Regions from separate parts of the Paraburkholderia aspalathi genome, predicted to be linked through region 2. Evidence: predicted binding sites of a transcription regulator. Region 2 holds the regulator's gene; each other region holds the start of a gene.
The links. Region 2 encodes HrcA, which represses chaperone genes, less so after heat shock. Its sites were predicted from a motif close to TTAGCACTCNNNNNNNNNGAGTGCTAA; they were not measured.
Positions count from the first base shown of each region.

Region 1: a site for HrcA is predicted at 2,741-2,767, ahead of rpoH (RNA polymerase sigma factor RpoH). Genes of this name have one in related genera too.
Region 3: a site for HrcA is predicted at 2,850-2,876, ahead of groES (co-chaperone GroES). Genes of this name have one in related genera too.
Region 4: a site for HrcA is predicted at 1,783-1,809, ahead of KHO30_RS18360 (co-chaperone GroES). Genes of this name have one in related genera too.

Region 1 covers NZ_CAJNBA010000005.1:109,427-114,857, reverse strand. Annotated here, with positions in the region: partial or broken gene KHO30_RS27160 (2-isopropylmalate synthase) at 241-1,224, shown strand; gene KHO30_RS27155 (nuclear transport factor 2 family protein) at 1,477-1,860, opposite strand; gene KHO30_RS27150 (acyloxyacyl hydrolase) at 1,904-2,467, opposite strand; gene rpoH (RNA polymerase sigma factor RpoH) at 2,831-3,766, shown strand; gene cydP (cytochrome oxidase putative small subunit CydP) at 4,115-4,375, shown strand; gene KHO30_RS27135 (cytochrome ubiquinol oxidase subunit I) at 4,365-5,431, shown strand, end outside.
Region 2 covers NZ_CAJNBA010000005.1:298,851-304,281, forward strand. Annotated here, with positions in the region: gene recN (DNA repair protein RecN) at 1-1,197, opposite strand, end outside; gene KHO30_RS27965 (NAD kinase) at 1,292-2,194, opposite strand; gene hrcA (heat-inducible transcriptional repressor HrcA) at 2,408-3,427, shown strand; gene hemH (ferrochelatase) at 3,604-4,674, shown strand; gene KHO30_RS27980 (RNA-binding S4 domain-containing protein) at 4,683-5,090, shown strand; gene KHO30_RS27985 (hypothetical protein) at 5,062-5,223, opposite strand.
Region 3 covers NZ_CAJNBA010000005.1:432,397-437,827, forward strand. Annotated here, with positions in the region: gene KHO30_RS28520 (IclR family transcriptional regulator) at 1-178, shown strand, start outside; gene KHO30_RS28525 (porin) at 520-1,650, shown strand; gene KHO30_RS28530 (DUF2471 domain-containing protein) at 1,736-2,140, opposite strand; gene KHO30_RS28535 (CppA family protein) at 2,179-2,460, opposite strand; gene groES (co-chaperone GroES) at 2,949-3,239, shown strand; gene groL (chaperonin GroEL) at 3,294-4,934, shown strand; gene cysC (adenylyl-sulfate kinase) at 5,083-5,431, opposite strand, start outside.
Region 4 covers NZ_CAJNBA010000002.1:1,700,125-1,705,555, forward strand. Annotated here, with positions in the region: gene KHO30_RS18350 (DUF3088 domain-containing protein) at 1-270, opposite strand, end outside; gene KHO30_RS18355 (acyl-CoA dehydrogenase family protein) at 325-1,542, opposite strand; gene KHO30_RS18360 (co-chaperone GroES) at 1,833-2,123, shown strand; gene groL (chaperonin GroEL) at 2,142-3,782, shown strand; gene KHO30_RS18370 (transporter substrate-binding domain-containing protein) at 4,171-5,016, shown strand; gene KHO30_RS18375 (amino acid ABC transporter permease) at 5,013-5,431, shown strand, end outside.

The DNA.
Region 1 (5,431 bases), 190 kb from region 2:
TTCCGAACACCCTCCGAATTATCTCCGGCCGCCTAGCGCGGCCCCTATCGCTACGTCTAGCGTAAGTCAGACGTAGCGCCGCGCGTTGGCAGCCTGAATCACCCAGATTAGTTGCCCAAAGCGCGGTCCTCAAAGCAGTTCCCCGCAGTTACTGTCTCACCCCCGACCGTAGTTCTTCACAACCTGTAGTCGTTTGCGTTCGTCCGTTTACCCTTCGGACGAAGCGCGAGGGTCAATTTCATGTTGCGCAATCCCGCTGAAAAATACCGCCCCTTTCCCGCAGTGCGCCTCACCGGGCGCAAATGGCCGAGCCGCACGATCAACCAGGCGCCGATCTGGATGAGCACCGATCTGCGTGACGGCAATCAGGCGCTTATCGAGCCGATGAATGCCGCGCAAAAGCTCGAATTCTTCGAGATGCTGGTAGCGATCGGCTTCAAGGAAATCGAAGTCGGTTTCCCGTCGGCCTCGCAAACCGACTTCGATTTCGTGCGCAAGCTGATCGAAGAAAAACGCATTCCCGACGACGTGACGATTGAAGTGTTCGTGCCCTCACGCGCCGAACTGATTGCGCGCACGTTCGAATCGCTGGAGGGCGCGCCGCGCGCCATCGTGCACCTGTACAACGCAATCTGCCCGTCGTTTCGCAAGATCGTCTTCAACCAGTCGAAGGAGCAGATCAAGGCACTGGCGGTGGAAGGCACACGCCTCATCAAGGAACATGCGCAGGCGCGGCCCGACACGCATTGGACGTTCCAGTATTCGCCCGAGACCTTCAACACGACCGAACTCCCCTACGCGCGCGAAGTATGCGACGCAGTCGCGCAGACCTGGCGGCCCACGCGCGACCACAAGATGATCGTCAACCTGCCCGCGAGCGTCGAGGCCGCGACACCGAACGTGTTCGCCGATCAGATCGAATGGATGGACCGCAATCTCAGCTATCGCGACAGCATCGTGCTGTCGGTGCATCCGCATAACGATCGCGGCACCGCCGTGGCCGCTACAGAACTGGCGCTGCTGGCGGGCGCGGATCGCGTCGAAGGATGTCTGTTCGGCAATGGCGAGCGCACCGGCAACATGGACCTCGTTACGCTCGCGATGAACCTTCACGCGCAGGGCGTCGACCCGGGCCTCGATTTTTCAGACATCGATGCGGTGCGGCGCGTGGTCGAGCGCTGCAATCAGATTCCGGTGCATCCGCGGCATCCGTATGCGGGTGATGCCGCAAAGCGGCCGGTGTGGAGCGATGAGGATCTGCAGCGCGTAGCTGCCTGAGTGACTTGAGACGGGGCGGAGCCGCCCTCCCGTTTGGAGCGCATTAGCGGCGGCGGCGCAACTGCATCAAAACCCGCCTGGCCGACCCACCAGGCGGCCAATTCAGCATGAGCGGTGCAACCCGCCTGCTCTTGCCGTTCGAGCGCTCACAAGGCGCTCACCCACTGCGACTGGCGAAACGGAGTGAGCTCAAAAAGCTCACTCGATCGCGCAACGCGTCGCCTGCCAGGCAATCAGACGCCATTGCCCGTCTTCCTGTGTGTGAATCGCCGTGTACGCAATCGGAAACAGCAGCGCGCCATTGTTCGCTTCCATTTCGATCAGCGCGCGCCCAGTGACGACGCAGGTCTCGCGCCCCACCGGCAGCACATCTTGCGACTGCACCTCGATCTGCCGATAGCGGCGGCGCCCGGCGGTAATACCGTCGATGAACTGTCGCTTCGTTTCGCGCTTGCCGTTCGTATGGACATAGCTCACGTTGTCCGCGAGCAGCGCATCGAGCGACTGCCCGTCGCCGTCGACCATCGCACGGAAGCGCTCGCGCTCGAGCCCGCGAATCGCTTCGATTATCTTTGCCGCCATTGCTCAGCCCCTTGCACCGGTGAGCCGAACGTGGCCACGGTCGTCAGAAGTTATATTGCAAATATAGCTGGTGGAAATTTATACCAGGATTCGGCTCTTTGATACCGCCATTGGAAATATGCTGGAAGCGGTAGCCCGCCTCGTACTGCTGGTGACTGCCGAATTGCAGGCCGACTCCCGCCATGGGGGCGAACTGGAAAGCGGTCGCGAGCGTGAGGTCAGTAGAAATTCTCGGGCTCGACAGGAGGCGGATACCGACACCTGCTTCGATGTAAGGGCGAATCGCACCCGCTCCGTCGATGAAGCGAATGATAGGCGTCACACCGATCTCGCCGATGTTCTCGTGCACATTGCCTTCGTCGGTGTGCCACCAGGCCACGTGCGCTTCGCCGATCAGCGAAAAGTGCCAATCGCCGATCTGCCACCACGTCAGATTCGGATCCCAGACCAGGCCGAGATCGAGTTTTTTAATGTGGTGATCTCCGAGACCGCCGGCGATCTGCACGCCGAACTGGTCGGCTGCCGCCACTCCGGAGCAGGCAAGTAGCAAAGCCGCCGACACACCTTTTAGAGCCAGACCACGCCAAACATTTTTTTTGTTGTTCATCGAACACCCGACCTAGTCGAACGCTGATTACCTTCGAATTGTTCCGCCTATTCTAAAGACAATCCTGATTTCGTGGATTGTCTGAAGAATGTTGAATTTCCGCAATTAGTCACTTCGGTTTTAGAAAAAGTCGGTCACTTATAAGACCGAAAGGAATATGTTAGGTAAATCCTACGGCGCACACGCACTTGCCGACAGAGCCCTCCATGGCTATCAAAACCTAAATTTCAATAGGAATTTACGGAACTTGGATGCCCCTACGGCCTCTAAGTATTAGCACTCGGCAAATCAGAGTGCTAACATCCAACGCTGGAGTCGTTTTAACTGAACACGCTTTTGTCTGATTCCAAAGGAGTTTCCTACGTGAGCCATGCAATGACCCTTCCGAGTACTTTGAGCCCGTCGTCGGCTAAGGCCGCTTCGGCAGGTGCGCTGGCGCTCTCGCATTCCTCGCTGCTGCCCGGTCAACTGGGCAATATCGACGCCTACATCCAGGCCGTAAATCGGATTCCGATGCTGACGCCGGCGGAAGAACGCCAGTTCGCCACCGAATTTCGCGAGCAGGACAACCTTGGGTCCGCACGCCGTCTCGTCCTGTCGCACCTGCGGCTGGTCGTATCGATCGCGCGCAATTACCTTGGTTATGGACTGCCGCATGCCGACCTGATCCAGGAAGGCAATATCGGCCTGATGAAGGCCGTGAAGCGCTTTGACCCCGAGCAAAACGTGCGCCTCGTGTCGTACGCCATGCACTGGATCAAGGCTGAGATCCACGAATACATTCTGCGTAACTGGCGGATGGTGAAGGTCGCCACCACCAAGGCGCAGCGCAAGCTGTTCTTCAACCTGCGCAGCCACAAGCAGGGTCTCGGCGCATTCACGCCGGACGAGATCGAAGGTCTCGCCAAAGAGCTGAACGTGAAGCGTGAAGAAGTGGCCGAGATGGAAACGCGCTTGTCCGGCGGCGATATCGCGCTGGAAGGCCAGGTCGAAGACGGCGAAGAGTCGTACGCGCCGATCGCCTACCTCGCCGACTCGCATAGCGAGCCGACTGCCGTGCTGGCTTCGCGTCAGCGCGACAAGCTGCAAAGCGACGGTATCGCGAGCGCGCTGAACGCACTAGACGCCCGCAGCCGCCGCATCATCGAGGCTCGCTGGCTGAAGGTGGAAGACGACGGTTCGGGCGGCTCGACGCTGCACGAACTGGCCGACGAATTCGGCGTGTCGGCCGAACGCATCCGCCAGATCGAGGCAAGCGCAATGAAGAAAATGCGCGGCGCGTTGACTGAATATGCGTAACACTTAAAGCTTGAGTCGTGCCGGCTCGTCTGGCGCACACTGTTTAGCTGCAGAGCCCTGCCCTCGCAAGAAGGCAGGGCTTTTTTGTGCCCACTCGACAATGCCTGCGCTCGATCGAAGACGCACGCGCACTCACTCAAGAACATGCCCACCAAACACGTGTTTCTTGACGTATCACAAACCCCATAGCAATACTGTCCAGACGGCGTGACGTTCGCGACCCAATGCCGCAGTGCCGAACTTACGCGCACTAGGTCATTGCTCCTAGAATCGGGATGAACTCGCCAGGCCTCCGAACCGGCCTGGATCCAGCCGGTTAAACCGGTGTGAAGTTGCCTTCTACCGATCATGACCATAGCCCTGAATCGCAATAGCCCCCCTCGCTCGAGCCTGCGCAAACGGCTCGCCGCCTGGGCGCGTGGTCCGACGCTGGCGCGGGATATCGCCATCGTCCTCGCCATCAAATTCGCATTACTGATGGTGCTCAAGTACGCGTTCTTCAATCATCCGCAGGCGGAGCATATGTCGCTGCCGCCTGAACAAGTCGCGCAGGCGCTGCTGTCCGTGCCTGCCTCGCATCCGTCCCAAGGTGGTCAACATGCCCGTTAGCGAAGTCGTAGAACTGTCGCGCCTCCAGTTCGCCATCACGGCGCTTTATCACTTTCTGTTCGTGCCGCTCACGCTCGGTCTGTCCTGGTTGCTGGTCATCATGGAGTCCGTCTATGTGATGACCGGCAAGCAGATCTACAAAGACATGACCCAGTTCTGGGGCAAGCTGTTCGGCATCAACTTTGCGATGGGGGTCACCACCGGCCTCACGCTGGAATTCCAGTTCGGCACCAACTGGTCGTACTACTCGCACTATGTCGGCGACATCTTCGGCGTGCCGCTGGCCGTTGAAGGGTTGATGGCGTTCTTCCTCGAGTCGACCTTCGTCGGCCTCTTCTTCTTCGGATGGAAGCGGCTCTCGAAAGTGCAGCACGTAAGCGTCACGTTCCTCGTCGCGCTCGGCTCGAATCTGTCGGCGCTGTGGATTCTGGTGGCCAACGGCTGGATGAATAATCCGGTCGGCGCTACCTTCAACTACCAGACCATGCGCATGGAACTCGACAGCATCTTCTCGGTGCTATTCAATCCGGTCGCGCAGGTGAAGTTCGTGCACACCGTATCGGCCGGTTATGTGACCGCTTCGATGTTCGTGCTCGGTGTGTCGTCGTGGTATCTGCTGAAGCGCCGCGACACCGAATTCGCTTTGCGCTCGTTCGCCATTGCCGCCGGCTTCGGCCTGGCCTCGACACTGTGCGTGATCGTGCTCGGCGACGAATCCGGCTACCGCACCGGTGAAGTTCAGCAGGTCAAGCTGGCCGCCATCGAATCCGAATGGGAAACGGCGCCCGCACCGGCGCCCTTCACGATCATCGGCATTCCGAACCAGAAGGAAGAACGCACCGACTATGCGATCCGGATCCCGTATGCGCTCGGCCTCATCGCCACGCGCTCGATCGACGAACCGGTGGTCGGCCTGAAAGAACTGATGGCGCAAAACGAAGTGCGCATCAAGAACGGCATGCTCGCCTACGCCGCACTGCAAAAGCTAAAGCAAGGCGATGTCACGGACGAAGCCAAAGCCGCCTTCGACGCGCACAAAGAAGACCTCGGCTACGG
Region 2 (5,431 bases):
CGCCACATCGAAGCTGCCGCCTTTCATCGACAGTTCCTGCATGCCGGTGGTTACCGCTGCACCTAGAGCCTTGCCAGCCTTCGCGCGCGCCTTCGAGAGCTTTTTCGCTTCGGCGAGGAAGGCTTCTTTGGCTTTGGCTTCGGCTGCGTGGAGGCTGTCCAGATCGGCGGCGGCGTCGAGCGCGGCAAGTTGCGCGCGGCGTGCTTCGTGTTCTTCAGGCAGCGTCTCGGGTCGCAGGCGGAATTTGCGTGCGGCCGAGTGCAGCGCGTCGAGACGCTTTTCGACCTGGGCAAGCCGGTCGGGATCCAGTTCGAGTTTCTGCGCGTAGTGGCTGAGCGAATAGGCCGCTTCCTGCAACTGGATCTCAGCCGGTTCCAGCGCCGCCAGCACGTCGTTCAGCGCCGGGTCGATCTCGGCGAGGTCGCGCACCTTCGACACGATCGAGGCGAGATGCGTGATCATCGCTTCGTCAGATTCGGACAGCGCGCCGAGCGCCCCTTGCACGCCGTCGATCAGATTGGCCGAGTGCGACAGGCGCCGGTGCTCGGCGTTGACCTCTTCCCATTCGCCCGGTTGCGGCGAAAGTTTGTCCAGTTCGGTGAGCTGCCAGGCGAGACGCTCGCGCTCCAGTTGCAGCTCGCGGTCGCGCGTTTGCGCATGCTCCACGGCCTGCACCTTGTCGCGCCACGACCGCCATGCCCGCGTGACAGCTACCGCGGTTTCCGTGAGGCCGGCGTGGGTGTCGAACAGTTCGCGCTGCGCGTCAGGACGCATCAGCAACTGATGCGCATGCTGCCCGTGAATGTCCACCAGCATCTCGCCGACTTCGCGCAACTGCGCGAGCGTCGCCGCCGTGCCGTTGATGAACGCGCGCGAGCGGCCATTTGCGTCCACCACGCGACGCAGCATGACGGTGCTGCCGTGATGGCCGTCGTCGGCGGTCGTGCCGAGCGCCTGCTCATCGAGCCATTGCTCGACTTGCGCATGCGTCTCGAATTCCGCGGTGATGTCGGCGCGGCTCTCGCCGGTGCGCACCACGCTTGCTTCGGCGCGGGCGCCGAGCGCGAGGGCCAGCGCGTCGATCAGGATCGACTTGCCGGCGCCTGTTTCGCCTGAGAAAACGGTAAAGCCGCTGTCGAATTCGAGGTCGAGCGCGGCGACGATGACGAAGTCGCGTATCGAGAGGTGGCGAAGCATGGAGGTCGTCTGGTGAGCTTGAGATTCAGGGTTCGGCAGCGGCGTTCGTGTTCCGATAGCCCGGCGGTCCGGCATTCCGGCGCTCGGGGACCGCTCAGGGCTTGGTATCTTCTTCGTGCGACGGGTATTCGTTCCAGTGCAGTTTCTTGCGCAGCGTGGCGAAATGGCTGTAACCGACCGGATGCAGCATCGGCACCGTATGGCGCGAGCGGCGCACTTCGATCGTGTCGCCCAATTCCAGCGAAGTGAACGACTGCATGTCGAAGTTGACGTTTACTTCGCGGCCCGAGACGATCTGGATGCTCACCTTCGAGTCGTCCGGCAGCACGATTGGCCGGTTCGACAACGCATGCGGCGCGATCGGCACCAGCACGATGCCTTGTAGTTGCGGATGCAGGATCGGCCCCTGCGAAGACAACGCGTAGGCGGTCGAACCCGTTGGCGTGGCGACGATCAGGCCGTCCGAGCGCTGGTTGTACATGAAGCGCCCGTCCACCGAGACATGCAGTTCCGCCATCCCCGAGAAACCGCTGCGGTTGACCACCACATCGTTGAAGGCAAGCGCGTGATAGATCGGGGCGCCGTCGCGCATGATGCGCGCCTCGAGCAACATGCGCTCTTCGCGCTCGAAGTTACCCGAGAGCATTTGCGGCACGATCTCGCGCATGTCGGAGATCGGAATGTCGGTAATGAAGCCCAGGCGGCCGTGGTTGATGCCGATCAGCGGCGTGCGGTAGGGCGCAAGCTGGCGGCCAATGCCCAGCATCGTGCCGTCGCCGCCTAGCACCACGGCAACGTCGGCGCGCGCGCCGATCTCGGCGGGGCGCAGCGCCGGATAGTCGGTGACGCCGATTTCGGCGGCGGTGTCGGCTTCGAATACGACCTCGAAGCCGCGCTTCGCGATGCACGAGGCGAGCGCGGTCAGCGGCTCGCCGATGCCCGGCGTATTGTTGCGCCCGACGAGCGCGACGGTCTTGAACTGGCTGGTCACTTGCATGCCGGCATTACACCATAGGTAGGGCCTGAAAAGAACCGCAGACAGACCCGGTGACGGGCCTGCGCAAACGGGCTGCCAGCGCATTGGAGGATTATCGTTAGAATGGTGAAACATTGATGACAGGCGCTGCCCCGCCAACCGGCGGCGCGATAGTCAGGGGTTGGCGCCGTTAGCGCTCGCTGTAGCCGCGCCATTGAGCTAAAATTTTCCGTCATGCTAGATCCCCGCGCACAAACCCTCCTCAAAACGCTGATCGAGCGCTACATCGCCGAAGGTCAGCCGGTCGGCTCGCGCACGTTGTCACGCTACTCCGGCCTCGAACTGAGCCCGGCCACGATCCGCAACGTGATGTCCGATCTCGAGGACCTGGGGCTCGTAATCAGTCCGCATACATCGGCGGGCCGGATCCCGACGCCGCGCGGCTACCGGCTGTTCGTCGACACCATGCTGACGGTGGAATCCGCCGCGGACGAAGAAGCGGTGATGCGTATCGTCAAGACTACGCTGCAGGCGGGCGAACCGCAGAAAGTCGTCGCCGCAGCGGCTAGTGTGCTGTCCAATCTGTCGCAGTTCGCCGGCGTGGTGCTCACGCCGCGCCGCAGCCACGTGTTCAAGCAGATCGAATTCATGCGCCTGTCGGACAAGCGCATCCTGCTGATCATCGTGACGCCCGAGGGCGACGTACAGAACCGCATCATGGCCACCCAGCGCGACTTTTCGCCGTCGCAGCTGGTGGAAGCCTCCAATTACATCAACGCGCACTTCGCGGGCCTCTCGTTCGACGACGTGCGCCGCCGCCTGCGCGAAGAAATCGACGAATTGCGCGGCGACATGACCACGCTGATGCACGCCGCAGTCACGGCCAGCACGGATGAGTCCGACACCGGCGAGACCGTGCTGATTTCCGGCGAGCGCAACCTGCTCGAAGTCGCCGACCTGTCGTCGGACATGGCGCGCTTGCGCAAGCTGTTCGATGTATTCGACCAAAAGACCAGTCTCCTTCAGTTGCTCGACGTGTCGAGTCACGCCGCGGGCGTGCAGATTTTCATTGGCGGCGAGTCGAATCTCGTGCCGATCGAGGAAATGAGCGTCGTCACCGCGCCTTATGAGGTGAACGGCAAGATTGTCGGCACGCTCGGCGTGATCGGGCCGACCCGCATGGCTTACAACCGCGTGATCCCCATCGTGGACATCACTGCGCGGCTGCTTTCCCTGACGCTCAGCCAGCAGTAACCTGCGGTCACCGTTGGCTGCGGCACATCTCATGCTGCAAATAATGCGCGACGGCGCGCGGCTTGCCAATTGGCCGAATGGCCAGGGGGCCCTGGCGGACCTTGCAATGGACCGCGCCGCTATAATGAATTCCACCTGAACCGACTCTCCGCCCCAAGCGGTTATCCCTGCTGCCTATGCGCTTCGACCTCGAGCGGCCATCACAGAACGCCACGTCACACCGTGTCGCCGTGTTGCTGATCAATCTCGGCACGCCCGACGCGCCGACGCCGCGTGCGGTCCGGCGCTATCTTGCGCAGTTCCTGTCCGATCCGCGTGTGGTCGAAATTCCGGCGCTGCTGTGGCAGGTGATCCTGCGCACGTTGATTTTGCCGTTCCGGAGCCCCGCGTCGGCGAAGAAGTACGCGGCCGTGTGGATGCCGGAAGGCTCGCCACTGCGTGTCTTCACCGAGAAGCAGGTGGAGGGTTTGCGCCATCTGCTGCAATTGAACGACTACACGGTACTGGTCGACTACGCAATGCGGTATGGCACGCCGGGCATTCCGGCCATGCTGAACCAGCTCAAGCTGGCGGGCGCCGAGCGCGTGCTGCTGATGCCCATGTATCCGCAATACTCGTCGTCGACCACGGCCACGGCTTTCGACGACGCCTTTTCGGCCTTGAAGCGCATGCGCAATCAGCCGGAAATCCGCACGGTGCGGCAGTACGCCGATCATCCGGCGTATATCGCCGCGCTCGCCGCTCAGGTGCACCACTACTGGCATCAGCACGGCCGGCCGGATTTCGCGGCGGGCGACAAGCTGGTGCTGAGCTTCCACGGCGTGCCCAAGCGCACGATGGATCTCGGCGATCCGTACCACGAGCAATGCCAGCAGACCGGCGCGTTGTTGACGCAGGCGCTGGGATTGACGCAGGTGGAATGCCGCGTCACGTTTCAGTCGCGCTTCGGCAAGGCCGAGTGGTTGCAGCCGTACACCGCGCCCACGCTGAAGGAATTGGGCTCGGCGGGCGTGCGGCGTGCCGACGTGTTCTGTCCGGGTTTTACCGCCGACTGCCTTGAAACGATCGAAGAAATCGGCATGGAGGTGCGCGACGAGTTCCTGCAGGCGGGCGGCAAGGAGTTTCATCGGATTCCCTGCCTGAACGCCTCGCAGCCGTGGATTGCCGCGCTTGGCGAGATCGTCGCGCAGAATCTGCAGGGCTGGCCCGTGCAAGCAGTGCCGGTGCCGCACACGACTGGGGCTTAAGCAGGCTCATGAACTACAGGATTTCAACCGAACCGGGCGCGAAGCTGCGCATCGACAAATGGCTTTGGGCGGCGCGCTTCTTCAAGACACGCTCGCTCGCGGCGGATGCCGTCGAAAAAGCGCACGTGCGCATCGGCGGCGCGAGCGTCAAACCGGCCAAGGAGGTGCGCGTAGGCGACCTGGTCGAGATCGAAATCGAGCGGATTGTCTGGCAGGTGGAAGTGCTGGGCGTGTGCGACGTGCGCGGCCCGGCCAGCGTCGCGCAGACGCTCTATGCGGAAACGGAAGAGAGCAAGGTGAAGCGACAGGTCGAGCAGGAGCGGCGCAAGACATACCGCGAACCGGCCGCCGCTTTGCACGGCAGACCGACAAAGCGCGACCGGCGCACTATCGACAAACTTTCAGGTGGGGATTGAACAATTGTTCCATCGTCGCGTGCACACCGCCGTACTCGGTGGTGTGATCGTTGACGGCCCCGGACATGCAGATGGTCGTGGTGCCCGCGATCAGTACCAATGCGACCACCGATATTGCAAAGGTCAGTTTCACGGTACTCCCCTTGGGAAGATTCAGATGGAAACAGGCGAATCAGGTGGAATTGAAAATTATCGGTAAGGCTTACGTTAGATTAGGGTTAACGTGTCTTTTCCGACGCTTTAATGGAGCATAGGCCACTTGTTGAGCGCACTCAATCTCAATCTGATTGCGACGCAATAATGGTTGTAACCGGGCATTTCTGCCGCACGTCCGCGGTGTG
Region 3 (5,431 bases), 130 kb from region 2:
TCTGTCCCATACTTTTCGACTCTGCATGGCGGCACCCATACGCGATCGCACCGGTCTCCCTGTTGCAGCGCTCTGCTTCATGACAAGCCGCGATACCGATCCGGAGAAGCGGGCGATGATGCTGGAAGACCTCATCAGATCGGCGAAGGCGTTGTCGCAACCTTATACCCGCTTGTAAATGCCGAGTGGTCTGCTCGCGGTCGGAAGGGGTGAGGGAAGGGTGGGAAGTTTTGGAAATGAAGTTACCCGTTTCGGCTATTTACTTCCCGGAACTCGGACATTAAATTTGCGGCCGTCTGGATGACTTTTCTTTTGTTGTAATCCACGCAGGTCCAGACCTTAGCTATGCGAAGTTGCATAGCTTTTTTTTTGCCTGCGAGAAAGATGCGGAAAGGGAAAGATGCAGAAAGTTCCCATTCCTAATTTTTGGTCGTGTTTACCCAACACTATTTTCAATCACGTTTTACCGCCAGTTATTCTGCGCTCCGCAGGCTCATCAACACAAACTTAAGGACGCAGATGAAGAAGACCACACTGGCAACTCTTTCGCTGGTAATGCTTGGCGCAACCGGCGTAGCTCACGCACAAAACAGCGTCACGCTGTACGGCATCATTGATACCGGCCTGACCTACGTTTCGAACGACGGCGGCAGCAAGTCGATCAGCATGTCGTCGGGTAACGAGTCGGGTAGCCGCTGGGGCCTGAAAGGCTCAGAAGACCTCGGTGGTGGCCTGAAAACAATCTTCCAGGTGGAGAACGGCTTTAATTCGACGAACGGCAAGCTCGGCCAGGGTAGCCGCATGTTCGGTCGCCAGGCGTTCGTTGGCCTGAGCAGCGACAAGTGGGGTACGCTCACGGCCGGACGTCAATACGATCCGCTGGTTGATCTGGTGCAGCCGGTGCAGGGCGATGGCTTCCTCGGTGGCGTATTCATCTCGCCGGGCGACATCGACAACGCCGACAACAGCGCGCGGGTCAATAACTCGCTCAAGTACACGTCGCCGACCTGGTCCGGCTTCCAGTTCGAAACCATGTACTCGCTGGGTGGGGTGGCTGGTGCAACGGGCTCGGGTCAGAGCTACGCAGCCGCAGCGGCATACAGCAATGGTCCCGTCAACCTGGCCGCAGGTTACTATCACCTGAGCAACGGCAACGGCACGAACCGCGGTACGACGACGTGGGATTCGCTGTTCAACACATCGGTCAACGCGGCGTACTCCACTGCGGCGTCGATCAACAATGCCCGTATCGGCGGCAACTACGTGTTCGGCTCGGTGACCCTGGGCGGCTACTTCAGCCATGCCGAATACACTGCAGACGCCAGCTCGACATTCACGCAGACGGAAAAGTACAACACGGGTTCGGTGTACGCCGTGTGGCAGGTATCGGCACCGCTGCAGACCGAGATTGGCTACGTGTACATGAAGTCGAGCGGCAATTCGTCGGCAAAGTACAACCAGTTCGCTGTTGCAGCGGACTACTCGCTTAGCAAGCGTACGGATGTCTACGCATTTGCTGGCTACACGACCGCATCGGGAACGCAAGACTCGTCGGGCACGGCCGCTGTTGCTGTTATCGGCTCGGCAACCGGCGACTCGGGTTCCAACAAGCAGGCTACTGTAACTGTTGGCATTCGCCACAAGTTCTAATCGATAGATGCACTAAAGAAAGCCCGCGTGATGCGGGCTTTTTTTGTTTGCTCGACGGAACTCTCGACAAAGTTAAAGCGGCGCATTAGTCCTGAGCGGCCGCATGGGTAGCGTCGGCCTGTACCAATGCGCGCACGAGCAGGTACACGGCTGGCAAGTTGTCGTCGTCACGTCGCCAGTCGACGGGTTCGTCGAGATCCATTCCGGACAAACGACTGTCCTCAAACCGGATAAACGTAGAGCGCACTGCCTCGCTGTGCCGCGCCTGGAAGCCCCGATTCTCAAAGACCTGTTCGTCGATTGTCAGCAACGTGCGCCAGGTCGGCAATTGCGCGCTGCTTGAGTAACGGCGACGGCCACTGTCGAGGTGACGACCTGCGACCGTGGCAATGATCTGCTGGAGGTCGAGCGACGCACTGCGAAGTGCGCGTTCGAGAGCGACAGGATTGATGTCTTGGACATCCATATCAAGAGCGGAGTCGTTATTCATACTGTTATTTTCCTGAGGACTCGCTGCAATTCGCAGCATCAAATTTGATGCTTCAACAACGCCTGGTTTCGCTGTGCCAACAACTGGCGGATCTGGGCAAGATAGTTATCGCCGACCGTACAGTCTTCAACGGGCCGGATATGTTGATGAGGCGTTGGTGGACGTACGCCGAGGTAGCGGCACACCGCTGACAGATAGGGTTTGCCGTTGCTTCCCAGATGTCGCGCGGCGGCAGCCACGCGTACGTCTCCGACATGCTTGCGCAACCACGCAAGCGTTTCGCGATCACCGTCGTTCAAGATGCGGATGAGCTGGTTCATGACCGATCCTGTATGTAAACACAGTACTGTAAATCTATACAGTATTTGATCGGGATGCAAGTCAATTTGCAGGTCTACTCCATTAGCCGAACGGCCATCGTGTCCGAGTTGGAGCGAGATATTTCGATTGCCGGCGGGTCAAGGGATTTCCCTGGTCCAGGGATTACGCACATATTTCGCGTACGTAGCTGAGGAATAGCCGTCCGGAAGCGCGCAGCGCGCAACCTGATGGCGGCGAGTGCGCACGGATAACCTGCTGTATTTAAAGGTGATCCTTCAGGCATCTTCAGTTTTCGCTGCGGTGCAAGGTTCAGGCGTGAGCGAATGTCGACATCGTCAACTGTCAAAGCGACATCCCTTCTTGAATTTGTCACCACCCGTCCATATAATTAGCACTCGCTGCACGAGAGTGCTAACAACATCGCCGGTTGGCTCAGCCAGCCGGGTTTTCTCAGCGTTCTTCAGTCTCAATCAAGAGAGGAGTATGTATGAACCTTCGTCCTTTGCATGATCGCGTGATCGTCAAACGTCTGGATCAAGAAACCAAGACCGCGTCGGGCATCGTGATCCCCGAAGCCGCAGCAGAAAAGCCGGATCAAGGCGAAATTCTGGCAGTCGGCCCGGGCAAGCGTGACGACAAAGGCGCACAAATCGCCCTCGACGTGAAAGTTGGTGACCGCGTCCTGTTCGGCAAGTATGCGGGCCAGACCGTCAAGGTCGACGGCAACGAACTGCTCGTGATGCGCGAAGAAGACATCATGGCCGTGGTGCAGAAGTAAGCGCCAGTCGCTACTTTTCCCGGTCATATCCCAAAGAATTCAAGGAGTTAGAAGATGGCAGCTAAAGACGTCGTATTCGGTGATTCCGCCCGTGCCAAGATGGTTGAAGGCGTGAACATCCTCGCGAACGCTGTGAAGGTCACGCTGGGCCCGAAGGGTCGCAACGTTGTCCTGGAACGCAGCTTCGGCGGCCCGACGGTCACGAAGGATGGTGTTTCGGTCGCGAAAGAGATCGAACTGAAAGACAAGCTCCAGAACATGGGCGCACAAATGGTCAAGGAAGTTGCTTCCAAGACCAGCGACAACGCAGGTGACGGCACCACGACCGCAACGGTTCTGGCTCAGTCGATCGTCCGCGAAGGCATGAAGTACGTTGCATCGGGCATGAACCCGATGGACCTGAAGCGCGGTATCGACAAGGCTGTGTTCGCAGCGATCGAAGAACTGCGCAAGATCAGCAAGCCGTGCACGACCAACAAGGAAATCGCTCAAGTCGGTTCGATCTCGGCAAACAGCGACTCGTCGATCGGCGACCGTATCGCTGAAGCGATGGACAAGGTTGGCAAGGAAGGCGTCATCACCGTTGAAGACGGCAAGTCGTTGCAAGACGAACTGGACGTTGTCGAAGGTATGCAATTCGACCGCGGCTACCTGTCGCCGTACTTCATCAACAACCCGGACAAGCAAGTTGCAGTGCTCGAAAACCCGTTCGTGCTGCTGCACGACAAGAAGGTTTCGAACATTCGTGACCTCCTCCCGGTCCTCGAGCAAGTCGCTAAGGCTGGCCGTCCGCTGCTGATCATCGCAGAAGACGTCGAAGGCGAAGCGCTGGCTACGCTGGTTGTGAACAACATCCGCGGCATCCTGAAGACTGTTGCTGTCAAGGCTCCGGGCTTCGGCGATCGTCGTAAGGCCATGCTGGAAGACATCGCGATCCTGACCGGCGGTCAAGTCATCGCTGAAGAAACCGGCCTGACGCTCGAAAAGGCAACGCTGGCTGAACTGGGTCAAGCGAAGCGCATCGAAGTGGGCAAGGAAAACACGACGATCATCGACGGCGCTGGCGAAGCTGCAACCATCGAAGCACGTGTGAAGCAAGTTCGCACGCAAATCGAAGAAGCTACGTCGGACTACGACCGTGAAAAGCTGCAAGAACGCGTGGCCAAGCTGGCCGGCGGTGTTGCAGTGATCAAGGTCGGTGCTGCGACCGAAGTCGAAATGAAGGAAAAGAAGGCACGTGTCGAAGACGCACTGCACGCAACGCGCGCAGCTGTGGAAGAAGGCATCGTTGCTGGCGGCGGCGTCGCACTGATCCGTGCACGTACGGCAATCGCTGGCCTGAAGGGCGCTAACGCCGATCAGGACGCAGGTATCAAGATCGTGCTGCGCGCGATGGAAGAGCCGCTGCGCCAGATCGTCACGAACGGTGGCGAAGAAGCCAGCGTCGTGGTGGCAGCTGTTGCTGCTGGTACGGGCAACTACGGCTACAACGCTGCAACCGGCGAGTACGTCGACCTGGTTGACGCAGGTGTCGTGGACCCGACGAAGGTGACGCGCACGGCGCTGCAAAACGCAGCTTCGGTCGCTGGCCTGCTGTTGACCACCGACGCAGCTGTTTGCGAACTGCCGAAGGAAGATGCTCCGATGGGCGGCGGTATGCCCGGCGGCATGGGCGGCATGGGCATGGACATGTAATTTCCGATTGAGCCTCACTTGGGCCTCGTTTGAGGCTCAGTTGGAAACACATGGGGAGGTGCGTCGCGAGGCGTACTTCCCAAAACAAAAAACCCGCAGAAATGCGGGTTTTTTGTTTTGGGGCTGACGATAAGCCGGTTCGATATGACTAGCGCTCCATGCAATCGGTGTTCATCAGGCAGTTGTCGCGCAAGTAGCTGAATATATGCGCTACGCTCTCGGCCGGCGTCAACATGGCCGTATCTATCTTCAACTCAGGATCAGCCGGGACTTCATAGGGTGCCGATACGCCGGTAAACGACGCAATCTCGCCGGCGCGGGCTTTGGCATAGAGACCTTTCGGGTCACGACGGGCGCAAGCGTCGACCGAGGCGGAAAGATAAGTCTCGATGAAATTGCCGGGCCCAACGATTTCGCGCGCCATCGCTCTGTCTTCACACATGGGTGAGATAAGCGCCGCGATAACGATGAGGCCTGCGTCGTTCATCAACTGGGCC
Region 4 (5,431 bases), on a different contig from region 2:
TTCGCCCAGCGTCTTGGCATCAGCCGGCGCAGCCTGTTCGTCGCCGAAAATCAACACCGGCAGACTCTGGTGCTCAGCATCGAGCGCCTCCACCACCGCCGCGCGCGGACGCGGAAACGGCAAGCGGCGAATATCCAGGCGTGCGTTGAGCGCAGGATCGCTCGCGAGCAGACCTTCGATAGGCGCGCCATCAGGACAGATGAAGCGCTCGCCGGGGTGGTTCGGATCGGTGAAGCCCGGCTCCAACAGCAATAACAGATCTCGGCTCATGGCATTCAATCAATGGAAGATGGGTGAAAGGATCGTGGCGTTTTTTCCAGCGTTTCAGAAAACCCGCCCTTCAGTCAGATGCGTGGTCACGCCGTTCAACTCGTAATCGCCGATCACGCGTGCTTTATGCAGCAACGGGTTGTGGCTGAAGATGGTGCGCAGATTGCGCCAGTGACGGTCGAAGTTGTGCGCTCGCCCAGTGGCCGATGCTCCGCCGATTTCAAACAGACGCTCGCCCGCATAGAGGGCCAGCTTGCTGACCACCAGTTGCGTTTTGGCGGTAGCCAAGGACCCTTCCAGCACGAGTTCTTCCGCATTGGCTGCGCCGCTACGGATTGCATTTGCCGAACGGTCCAGCGTGCGTGCGTTTTGCGCGACCAGCGCGTCGATGGATAGACTATGCGCCGCGAGATCGCCCACCACCTGTTGCACGAAACCGTCCTCGCGTGCCGAGGGCGCCGGGCTATGCAGCACCGGGCGACCGTATTGCGTCACGTAGCGCCGCGCATCCGCGAGAATGTTGCGCACGATACCCGCCGCGACCGTGACCAGATGCAATTGCCGCACCGCGCTGCCATGGCGGCCCGCAAGACTCGTATAGCCGCGCGTTGCGATTTCATGGGCAAATACCTGCACGTTGTCGAGCACGAGACTGCCGCTCGCCGTCATGCGTTGACCCATCCCGTCCCAATCGTCGAGCACTTGCAGGCCTTCACGTGAGACCGGGATAACGATTGATACCTTCTCGTCGTTTTCATCCTGCACGTTGATACGCGCGTAGTCGGAGAACGCCGTGCCGGTCGAGTAATATTTTTTGCCCGTTACGCGAAAATGCTCACCGTCGCGCACCAGCTTGGTGACGATTTCGCCGGGCCTGGATGTGCCGATCTCCGTTGACGCACCTCCAAAGATCGCCCCTTCCCGTACACGCTCGATCTGCGTGTCGTTGAAGGCGGAGCGCGGCGACAGCACCAACTGCTCGGTCAGATCGAAATGAATCCGCAATGCGTGCGCGACATTCGACTCTTCCGCAGCCAGCGTGGCGATCACATGGAAGAGATCTTCCAGCGAACCGCCGAGGCCGCCCCACTCGACCGGAAAACGGAGCACGCCGAGCCCCGATTCGCGAAACAATGCGAAGCGGTCGAACGGCAACTCGCGCCGCACCTCGCGTTGCGCGGCATCTTCGCCGATCGCTTTAGCGAGCGCCGGCAACGCGCTGAGCGCCGCCTGAAGCCGTGCACGTGCTGTGCTTTCCTGAGAGACCTGCATGCCGTCATTCCTTGTATAAGCGCACGGATCAGGCTTGATCCGGCTGATTGTCCTGTGAGCGTGTATCGGCGTCCCAATGGGACGTGCCGATTCGACGGATCAGTATAGGGACGCGGCCCACCTTGCAAAACCAGCGAATCGAGCTATTGATATGCGCGTTTCTGAAATGCCATTCGCCGATAAGGATCGATGAATCCGTTATTGGAGCGTCGCGCGGCATCTTTCTATACTCGATTCCGGTCAGCACTCACCAGCGACGAGTGCCAAATTTCAATCGCGGAAGTCGAACCATGAGCCTACGTCCCTTGCATGACCGCTTGATCGTCAAGCGCCTCGACCAGGAAACCAAAACTGCTTCAGGCATCGTCATTCCGGAAAGCGCCGCCGAAAAGCCAGACCAGGGCGAAGTGATCGCCATTGGGCCGGGCAAGCGCGATAGCGACGGCAAACGCATCGAGCCCGACCTGAAAGTCGGCGAGCGCGTGCTGTTCGGCAAGTACGCCGGCCAGTCGGTCAAAGTCGACGGCAACGAACTGCTCGTGCTGCGCGAAGAAGATGTCGTCGCAGTCGTCACGCAATAACGAACGGAGCATCAAACCATGGCAGCAAAAGAAATTATTTTTAGTGACGTCGCCCGCTCGAAACTCGTAGAAGGCGTCAACATTCTGGCCAACGCGGTCAAGGTCACGCTCGGTCCGAAGGGCCGCAATGTCGTGCTGGAACGCAGCTTCGGCTCGCCGGTGGTGACGAAAGACGGCGTCTCGGTCGCCAAGGAAATCGAATTGCCGGACCGCGTGCAGAACATCGGCGCGCAACTCGTGAAGGAAGTCGCCTCGCGCACCAGCGACGCCGCCGGCGACGGCACCACCACCGCAACCGTGCTCGCACAAGCCATCGTGCGTGAAGGCCAGAAATATGTCGCGGCAGGTCTCAACCCGTTGGACCTGAAACGCGGCATCGACAAAGCGGTGATCGCCGCGATCGACGAGCTGAAGAAGATCAGCAAGCCGACCACGACCAGCAAGGAAATCGCTCAGGTCGCAACGATCTCGGCCAACGGCGAAGAGTCGATCGGCCAGCGTATCGCCGAAGCGATCGACCGGGTCGGCAAGGAAGGCGTCATTACCGTGGAAGACGGCAAGTCGCTCGACGATGAACTCGACGTGGTGGAAGGTCTGCAATTCGATCGTGGCTACCTGTCGCCGTATTTCATCAACGATCAGGATAAGCAGGTTGCCGTGCTCGATAACCCGTTCGTGCTGCTGCACGACAAGAAGGTGTCGAATATCCGCGATCTGCTGCCGATTCTGGAGCAGGTCGCCAAAGCCGGCCGCCCGCTTCTGATCATCGCGGAAGACGTGGAAGGCGAAGCGCTGGCTACGCTCGTGGTCAACAACATTCGCGGCATTCTGAAGACCGTCGCGGTCAAGGCGCCGGGCTTCGGCGACCGCCGCAAGGCCCTGCTCGAAGACATCGCGATTCTGACCGGCGGTCAGGTGATCGCTGAAGAGACCGGCCTGACGCTCGAGAAAGCGACACTGGCGGAACTCGGTCAAGCCAAACGCATCGAGGTGGGCAAGGAGAACACCACGGTTATCGACGGCGCCGGCGACAGCAAGAACATCGAAGCGCGTGTGAAGCAGATCCGCACACAGATCGAGGAAGCAAGCTCCGACTACGACCGCGAAAAACTGCAGGAACGTGTGGCGAAGCTGGCGGGCGGCGTGGCGGTCATCAAGGTGGGCGGCGCGACCGAGATCGAGGTCAAGGAAAAGAAAGACCGTGTCGACGACGCGCTGCACGCCACGCGCGCTGCGGTCGAAGAAGGTATCGTGCCGGGCGGCGGTGTTGCGCTGATCCGCGTGAAGCAGGCCATCAGCGGACTCAGAGGCGTGAACGCCGATCAGGATGCGGGCATCAAGATCGTGCTGCGCGCGCTGGAAGAACCGCTGCGCCAGATCGTGACGAACGCCGGTGAAGAAGCCAGCGTGGTGGTCGCGAAAGTGGCCGAAGGTACGGGCAACTTCGGCTACAACGCACAGACCGGCCAATACGGCGACCTCGTGGAATCGGGCGTGCTCGATCCGACCAAGGTCACGCGCACGGCGCTGCAAAACGCGGCCTCGGTTGCGGGTCTGCTGTTGACCACCGACGCCACCGTTCATGAAGCACCGAAGGATGCGCCGGCAGCCGGCCAGCCGGGCGGTCCGGGCGCAGGTGGGCCGGGACTGGATTTCTGATTCAGAAGAGCATCAACGCGCTAGCCGCACAAACACGCCGGCATGCTTTCCAAAAGCATGCCGGCGTGCCGCAACAGGCAGCAAACGTATCAGCCGGATATAGCGCGGTACACACAACCGGTGGATCGCCGGTCAAATTAGCCCGTCAAATCCGCCACAACATCCATTTCTCCGCTTCAACAACGCTCACGTCTGCATAAATGCGCGAATCAGATAACGGTATGAAAAATCCTTGGTTCTTTCCGGCGTCACACATGCCGAGAATAGGCAGTCCCGAATCGCATCCTGTATTTCTCCTCCGGCGAGTCATGGTGGCCTCATAGCAACGACGTCACACCGATCGGCCGGAGCGATATCAGGATCCAACCTGACTTCCGCCTACTCTTTCATGTTCAGCCGACCGACCCGCCCCACCCTCCAGCGCGCCTTGCGCGCCGTGACGCTTTTTGCAGCATTGGGCGCCAGTGCCGCCCACGCCGATACGACACTCGATCGGATTCATCAGCGGCACAAGATCGTCATCGGCGTGATCCTGTCGGGGCCGCCGTTCGGCTCGCTGGACCCGGCCACCCAGAAACCGCTCGGCTTTAATATCGATCTCGCGAACGACGTCGCGAAACGACTCGGCGTCGACGTGGAATTGACGCCGGTCCAACCGTCGAACCGCGTGCAGTTCCTGCAGCAAGGCAAGGTCGATGCCCTGATCGCCAACATGGAAGTCACCAAGGAGCGCGCGGAACTCTTCTCCTATCCGCCAACCCCGTTTGAGGAAATCGGCGGCGCGCTGATTACCCGCAAGGACAGCGGCATCAAGACCTGGAACGACGTGCGCGGCAAGCCCGTCTGCGTCTCGCAGGGCAGCAACTATACGAAACCGCTTGCCGAAGAATATGGCGCACAGGTCAAGGCATTCCGCGGCCAGCCGGAGTCGCTGCTCGCGCTGCGCGGTAATAACTGCGTCGCCGCGGTTCACGTTGCCCCTACGCTACGCTTGCTCGTCGCACGCAATCCGGACTGGAAGGACTACACGATTCCCGTATCGAACGAGTTGATTCCGTCGCCGTCGGTGATCTGGGTTCGCAAGGGTGAAACGGATACGCAGAGCGCGCTCGAAAAAATCGTGCAGGACTGGCATCGCAGCGGCTGGCTGATCGACGTCGAGCACAAGAACGGCATGCAGCCCTCGCAGGCCGTGCTCGATCTGCATACGAAGTACAAGGCGCAAGGTGCATGAGCGAGTCGACGCAAGTGCTCTCGCACGCCGCAACTAGCGTGGTCGATGCGATCAGCAGGATCGGGCTGAACTACAGTTTCGTGCTCGCGCCTGATGAACTCGCGTCGTTCCTGCACGGCATGCTGGTCACGCTGGAACTCTCGCTCGTGACGGCGCTCGGCAGTCTGGGCGCCGGTGTGGCGTTGGCGGCGTTACTCACCTCACAGCGTCCGGCGCTCGCGCGCCCCGCTCGCGTGTTCGTCGAGATCACGCGCAATACGCCGACGCTCGTGCAGTTGTTCTGCGCCTTTCTGGTGATCAACATGCTGCTCAGCGAGGCGCTGCGTAATCTGGGCGGCAATCCGCTGACGCCGTTCATCTGGAGCGCGATCGTCATCTCGCTGCACAAAGGCGCGTTTCATGCCGAAGCCCTGCG